Linked DNA regions of Prochlorococcus marinus XMU1402. The protein of the gene in region 1 binds, or shares a complex with, the protein of each later gene. Links are inferred from orthologs where the notes say so. Each region holds a gene or a part of one and is shown in the gene's direction. Other genes may lie near its edges.

Evidence for each region.
Region 2: the proteins of HA141_RS02275 (region 1) and lpdA are in contact, whole or in part, in a crystal structure (PDB 1EBD), measured with the Geobacillus stearothermophilus proteins. The link is inferred for Prochlorococcus marinus XMU1402 from one-to-one orthologs. Residues at the interface, in WP_033016211.1 of Geobacillus stearothermophilus: Ile130, Ala131, Met132, Pro133, Arg136, Arg140, Glu141, Asn155, Arg157; in WP_049624544.1 of Geobacillus stearothermophilus: Pro340, Ser341, Asp344, Tyr345, Arg403, Asp406, Val408, Glu431, Ala432, Gly433, Asp438.

The regions. Positions count from the first base shown.
Region 1 is NZ_JAAORD010000001.1:402,067-405,312, forward strand. Bases 319-3,231 are described here. They hold HA141_RS02275 (dihydrolipoamide acetyltransferase family protein), read left to right. Parts: upstream 319-1,047; coding sequence 1,048-2,415; downstream 2,416-3,231. Other genes in these bases: HA141_RS02265 (AMP-binding protein), read left to right, coding at 319-346; HA141_RS02270 (YlqD family protein), read left to right, coding at 385-828; queA (tRNA preQ1(34) S-adenosylmethionine ribosyltransferase-isomerase QueA), read left to right, coding at 2,422-3,231. Outside these bases: more of HA141_RS02265, read left to right, coding at 1-318; more of queA, read left to right, coding at 3,232-3,246.
Region 2 is NZ_JAAORD010000002.1:223,417-226,592, reverse strand. What follows is about bases 134-2,976. They hold lpdA (dihydrolipoyl dehydrogenase), read left to right. Parts: upstream 134-756; coding sequence 757-2,196; downstream 2,197-2,976. Other genes in these bases: trpC (indole-3-glycerol phosphate synthase TrpC), read left to right, coding at 2,209-2,976; HA141_RS07375 (TrmH family RNA methyltransferase), read left to right, coding at 134-749. Outside these bases: more of HA141_RS07375, read left to right, coding at 1-133; more of trpC, read left to right, coding at 2,977-3,096; HA141_RS07360 (hydantoin utilization protein A), read left to right, coding at 3,152-3,176. UniProt on the Escherichia coli protein: Lipoamide dehydrogenase is a component of the glycine cleavage system as well as of the alpha-ketoacid dehydrogenase complexes.

The DNA.
Region 1 (3,246 bases):
TATTAATCAGATTCAATTAGTAGGACAAGATAAGAAATGTTTAACAGCCCTTGTAGTTCCTAATGTCGAATTGGTTAAAAGCAAGTTTTTGGAAGAAGACCTTTCAAAATTAAACCTTAATGAGAAAATTGGTACATTTTTCAAATCACAAATTAATAATTTGCTTAAAAGTCGATTAGGAGCAAGATCAGAAGAACAAATATTAGATTGTTATTTTGTTGATGCTTTTACTCTAGAAAATGGGTTATTAACACAAACTCTTAAACAAAAAAGAAAAGAAATAGAAAAAAAGTATTCATTACAAATAGAAAATATGTATGAAAACAAATTTAGTAAGAAAATTTGATTTGTTCTATCTATATTAAAAAGGTAATTTAATTTTTTATGGAAACAAAAAACTCAATATCTATAAAGCGCTCAATAGCTATTAAAGCTGTAGTTACACCAACTTGGAAGGAAGATGCTGAAAAAGAATTAAGTAAAGCAATTTCAAACATTGATCAGCAATTATCGCAACTGGAGCAAGAGGGGCAGCAAATAGTAAATAATATTAGATCCCAATCGGTTAATCCCCTAGATCCAAGGGTTCAAGAACAGGTTAGTCAGGTGCAACAACAAGTCGCAGCAAAACGAAATGAAATTGAAGAACAAAAAAGAAATCTTCTTCAACAACAGAGTCAAGTTCGCGAATTAAAAATGGACGAAATTGTTGATCAAGGGCAAGTGGATAGTTTCTGTGATGTCACTGTGGGAGACAATCTTATCGAAAAAATGCAAGTATCGATTACGGTTAAGGATGGAGTTATTCAATCTATAGATAATAATTAAAGAGAAGATTTAGTATTTTTGATAAATATGAGTAAATCTTCATTTAGAAAAAGTTTTAAATTCTAATGGATCTAAATTATTACTTTCTTAAGTTTTAAGAGTTCCCACTGTGAACATGATTTCGTATAATTAAAACAAGAGTTTAAAGGGTTCTTAACCATAAAAACTTTAGGAAGTTTGGTAGAAATCCCTTGAAACTTATGCAATAACAATTTTCTTATGTCTCACGAAATATTCATGCCTGCCTTGAGTTCTACTATGACGGAGGGCAAGATTGTGGAATGGTTGAAAAATCCAGGAGATAAAGTTGAAAGAGGTGAATCTGTCTTGGTTGTTGAATCTGACAAGGCAGATATGGATGTTGAATCTTTTCAAGATGGATATCTTGCGGCTGTTTTAATGCCTGCTGGCAGCACTGCACCAGTAGGAGAGACTATCGGTCTTATTGTAGAAAATGAGGATGAGATAGCTTCTGTTCAAGAACAAAATAAAGGAAATCAACCCGAAGTTTCTAGTTCGGATCAACTTGAATTGGTAAGCCATAAAACAGAAGAAAAACCTGTGGTTCAAAGTGAAATTGTTGAAAAACAAGAAAAAGAAGTCGTATTAATGAGTGAAAAGGCAGCCCCATCTTTAAATAGTGATCAAATAAATGCTGCTACTAGTAATGTTTCTTCGAGGGTGATTGCATCTCCAAGAGCTAAAAAACTTGCTTCTCAAATGGGTGTTGATTTAGCAAAAGTTCATGGATCCGGACCTCACGGAAGGATTCAAGCCGATGATATTTTAAAAGCTAATGGCCAACCAGTCTCTATACCATGGATAGGTGAAGGTGGTTCTCCTTCAAGTATACCTGGTGCAAATTTGGGAGTTGAAATGAAACCAGAAACTTCAGGAAATAGTTTTGGTAATCCCGGAGAAACAGTTCAATTTAATACTCTACAAAAAGCGGTAAATAAAAATATGGAATCTAGTTTAGATGTGCCATGTTTTAGGGTGGGTTATTCCATTAACACAGATAAATTAGATAATTTCTACAAAAAAGTTAAACAGAACGGAGTTACTATGACTGCTTTACTAGTAAAGGCAGTTGCAAAGACACTAAAGAAACATCCTCAAGTTAACTCAAGTTTTTCAGAGAATGGAATTTCTTATCCAGAAAATATAAATATTGCTGTTGCTGTTGCTATGGAAGATGGTGGACTAATAACTCCAGTTTTAAAAGAACCATGCAATACTGATTTATTTGAATTGTCTAGGGAATGGAAAGATCTCGTAAAAAGATCAAGATCAAAACAATTAGAACCTGATGAATACTCAACGGGAACCTTCACTTTATCTAACCTTGGGATGTTTGGAGTTGATAGATTTGACGCAATTCTTCCTCCAGGTACCGGTGCTATTTTAGCCATAGCATCATCGAAACCAACCGTTGTTGCTAATAGTGATGGTTCAATATCTGTTAAAAAAATAATGCAAGTAAATCTAACAGCTGATCATAGAGTGATCTATGGAGCTGATGGAGCTTCATTCTTAAAAGACTTGGCTTCCCTAATTGAAGATAAGCCAGAGACTCTTGTCTCCTAAATTTAATTGATTTCTCAAATTAATAATGAAGAAAGAGATTATAAGCTTGAAGCTTATGATTATTTACTTGATCCTTCATTAATTGCTAGTAAACCTTCTGCAATTAGGCATGAATCAAGATTGATGATAGTTAGAAATAGTTTTTTAGAAGAAGACTGTTTAACTAATAAATTTACCAAGAATCTTTTAGATGAATTTAGAGAAGGGGATCTTGTAATTGTAAATAATACTAAAGTTATGAAAGCTAGGTTAAAGGTTGAATTAGAAAATAAGACATTAGTAGAATTATTAGTTTTAGAAAGATCCCATGAATGTATTTGGTTATGTTTGGCAAAGCCAGCAAAAAAGTTAAAAATAAATAGAAAATTAAAATTAAAATCTCTATTAGCACAAGATATTAATTTGATTGTTGATGGAGTTGATGAAGAAACTGGAGGGAGATTTATTAAATTTCCGGAAAATATAACTTGTCTCAATTCAATGAATGAACTTCTTGATAAATACGGGGAAATCCCTCTTCCTCCTTATATAAAAAATTCCGAAGAAGAATCTTTTCATGAGAAAAGTTACCAAACTGAGTATGCAACAAATCCGGGGGCAGTTGCTGCACCAACAGCTGGTTTACACTTAAGCAAAAGTCTTATTTCCAATCTAAAAAAAAAAGGCGTAATAATCTTACCGATAACTTTGCACGTGGGTTATGGAACATTCAAACCAATTGATCAAGAAGATTTAAGTAACTTAAAACTTCACAAAGAATGGGTAAGTGTTAATAAGGAAGTAGTGGAGGAAATAAAAAGAATAAAGAAAACAGATAGAAAAATAATTGCT
Region 2 (3,176 bases), on another replicon or contig:
TTTTTTGTATAGAGGGGACTCATCTTATTGAGGAATTGCTGAAGTCTGGAAATTCTCCCTCCAAAATTTTAGTTACTGAAAAATGGCTAAAAAAGAACCAAAATCTTAGTAAACAGTTTGATGAATCATTATTAACTTTGGTCTCAGAAGAGGTTTTAGCTTCTGCGATTTCAACAGTTAATCCAGATGGCATCGCAGCATTAGTAGAAATTTCTTCAATACCTAATTATCAATTCAATAGTAAGAATGATTTTGTTCTTGTTCTAGATAGGATTCAAGATCCTGGGAATATGGGTAATCTTTTTAGAACTGCTTTAGCTGCTGGTGTTGATGCAATTTTTTTAGCTGGAGGTGCGCACCCATTAAGCCAAAAAGTATTAAGAGCATCAACTGGCGCTGTCTTTAATCTCCCATTTCAAAGATATGAGGGTACTGAAGAAGAAATAATAAATTCTTTATTAAAGTCTTTATCTGAATTATCAAATGAAGGATTTAAGATTTTTTCCACTAGTAGCTTTAATAAAATTTCAAAAAAACCTTCAAAACCATACTGGGAAATTGATTGGACTAAGTCCACTGTATTGATTTTGGGTAATGAGGGGCAAGGTATTCATAAAAAAATTCAAGAAGCTTTTAATGAAACAATTACAATTCCGCATAGTGAGCTTGTAGAATCATTAAATGTGGCTTGCGTTGCAGTTCCATTATTACTAGAACGAAAAAGAGTCACATACACATCTAATATGTAGATAAAAAGTGACTGATTCAAGTTTTGATTTTGATTTAATCGTTATAGGAGCTGGTTATGGAGGTTTTGATGCCGCCAAACATGCTGCTGGTAAGGGACTGAAAGTCGCAATAGTAGAATCTTCTGAAATGGGCGGTACTTGCGTTAACAAAGGTTGTGTCCCTTCTAAAGCTCTTTTGGCTGCAAGTGGTAAAGTCAGGGAAATAGCTGATTATGAACATTTAGCTAAATTCGGTATTCATGCTTCCCCAGTAAGGTTTGAGAGATCAAAAATTGCAGATCATGCAAATAATTTAGTTTTAAATGTTAGAGAAAATTTAACAAAAACTCTCAAAAGGAATGGAGTTGAAATTATTTTGGGGATTGGCAGAATTGAAGGAAATCAAAAAGTAGGTGTAAGAGATAAAAACGGAATTGATAAAATCTTTACATGTAAGGATATTGTTATAGCAACTGGTTCTTCTCCTTTTGTACCCCGTGGAATAACTGTGGATAATAGGACTGTATTTACTAGTGATGATGCGGTTAAACTTGAGTGGCTTCCAAGATGGATAGCTATTATTGGAAGTGGATATATAGGATTAGAATTTGCTGATGTTTATACCGCACTGGGTTGTGAAGTTACCATGATCGAGGCCTTGGAAAATATTATGCCAACATTTGATCCAGATATTACAAAAATTGCTAAGAAGAATCTTATTCAATCAAGAGATATAGATACAAAGTCAAATGTCTTTGCGACAAAAATAACACCTGGATGTCCTGTGACAATAGAACTGACAGATGCAAAAACTAAAGAAGTTGTAGAAACTTTAGAAGTTGATGCTGTGCTCGTGGCAACTGGCAGAAGTCCTAATAGTAATAACTTAAATCTTGAGTCGGTTGGAATCGAAACTGTAAAAGGTTTCATTCCTATAGATGATAAAATGAGGGTTAAGAATGGCGAGGAAATAATACCTAACATTTGGGCTGTTGGAGATGTAACAGGCAAACTAATGCTTGCCCATACAGCTGCAGCTCAAGGTACTATTGCTGTTGATAATATTTGCGGTGGCAACGTCGAAATAGACTATAAAAGTATCCCTGCAGCAACCTTCACTCACCCTGAGATCAGTTCAGTTGGTCTTTCTGAAGCTGAAGCTAAAGAGATATCTGTAAAGGAAAATTTCACTTTGGGAGTTGTCAAAAGTTTCTTTAAGGCAAATTCAAAAGCATTGGCTGAATTGGAGAGTGATGGAATACTCAAGTTGATTTTTAATAGAGATAATGGGAAAGTTTTAGGTGCTCATATTTTTGGTTTACATGCAGCTGATTTGATTCAAGAAATTTCAAACGCTATTTCAAGGAATCAAGATGTAATTGAATTATCTACAGAAGTTCACACTCATCCTACTCTTAGTGAAGTAGTTGAGGTGGCATATAAACAAGCTGCTTCTCAAATAAAATAATATCTAAAATTAATGGAGATAAGACGCAGGCCACCCAATCCAACTGTAAGGGTAGAAAATTTAGAATATGCTGTGCCTCATAGAGAAGCACAACCAAAAAATATTCTTGAAGAAATTGTATGGCATAAGGACATTGAAATTAAGAATTTCAAAAAAAAAGTTTCTTTAGAAGATCTAATAAAAAAAATTGAAAAACTGCCTCCCCCAAAAGATTTTTATAAAAATATCTTGGAGTCAAAAATAAAACCAGGATTAATTGCTGAAATAAAAAAAGCTAGTCCTAGTAAAGGAGTTATTAGAAAAGATTTTAACCCTGAAGATATAGCAATTTGTTATGAAGGATTAGGTGCGTCATGTATCTCAGTACTTACCGATAAAAGGTTTTTTCAAGGTAGTTATGAAATACTCGAAACTGTAAGGAAATCAACTAATCTCCCTCTTCTATGCAAAGATTTTATTATTTCTGCTTATCAAATTTATAAAGCAAGGGTATCTGGTGCTGATGCAATATTATTAATCGCTGCGATTTTAAGTAATGACGATTTAATTTATCTAAAGAAAATTGCTGATAACTTAAAGATGAGTGTTCTCGTAGAAGTCCATAACAATAATGAATTAGAAAGGATACTAAAGTTAAAATCTTTTAATTTGGTTGGAATAAATAACAGGGACTTAAAGACTTTCAAAACAAATTTAAAAACATCAATAGAATTGATGAATATTTATGCAGATATATTTTTAAAACAAAATATTCTTCCTATTAGTGAATCAGGAATTAATTCTTCCGAAGATTTAGAGTCGCTTAGATCTATTGGAATTAGGGGAGTATTAATTGGTGAAACTTTTATGAGAGAAAGTGATATTAAAAAATCTTTCAAGGAATTATTTAACTCAATTTAATTTTGACTTCAAATCGTGCTATAAAATTGAATATACAGAGTTGTACAGAATATATATGCAGGCTGTAATTTTAACAGGTA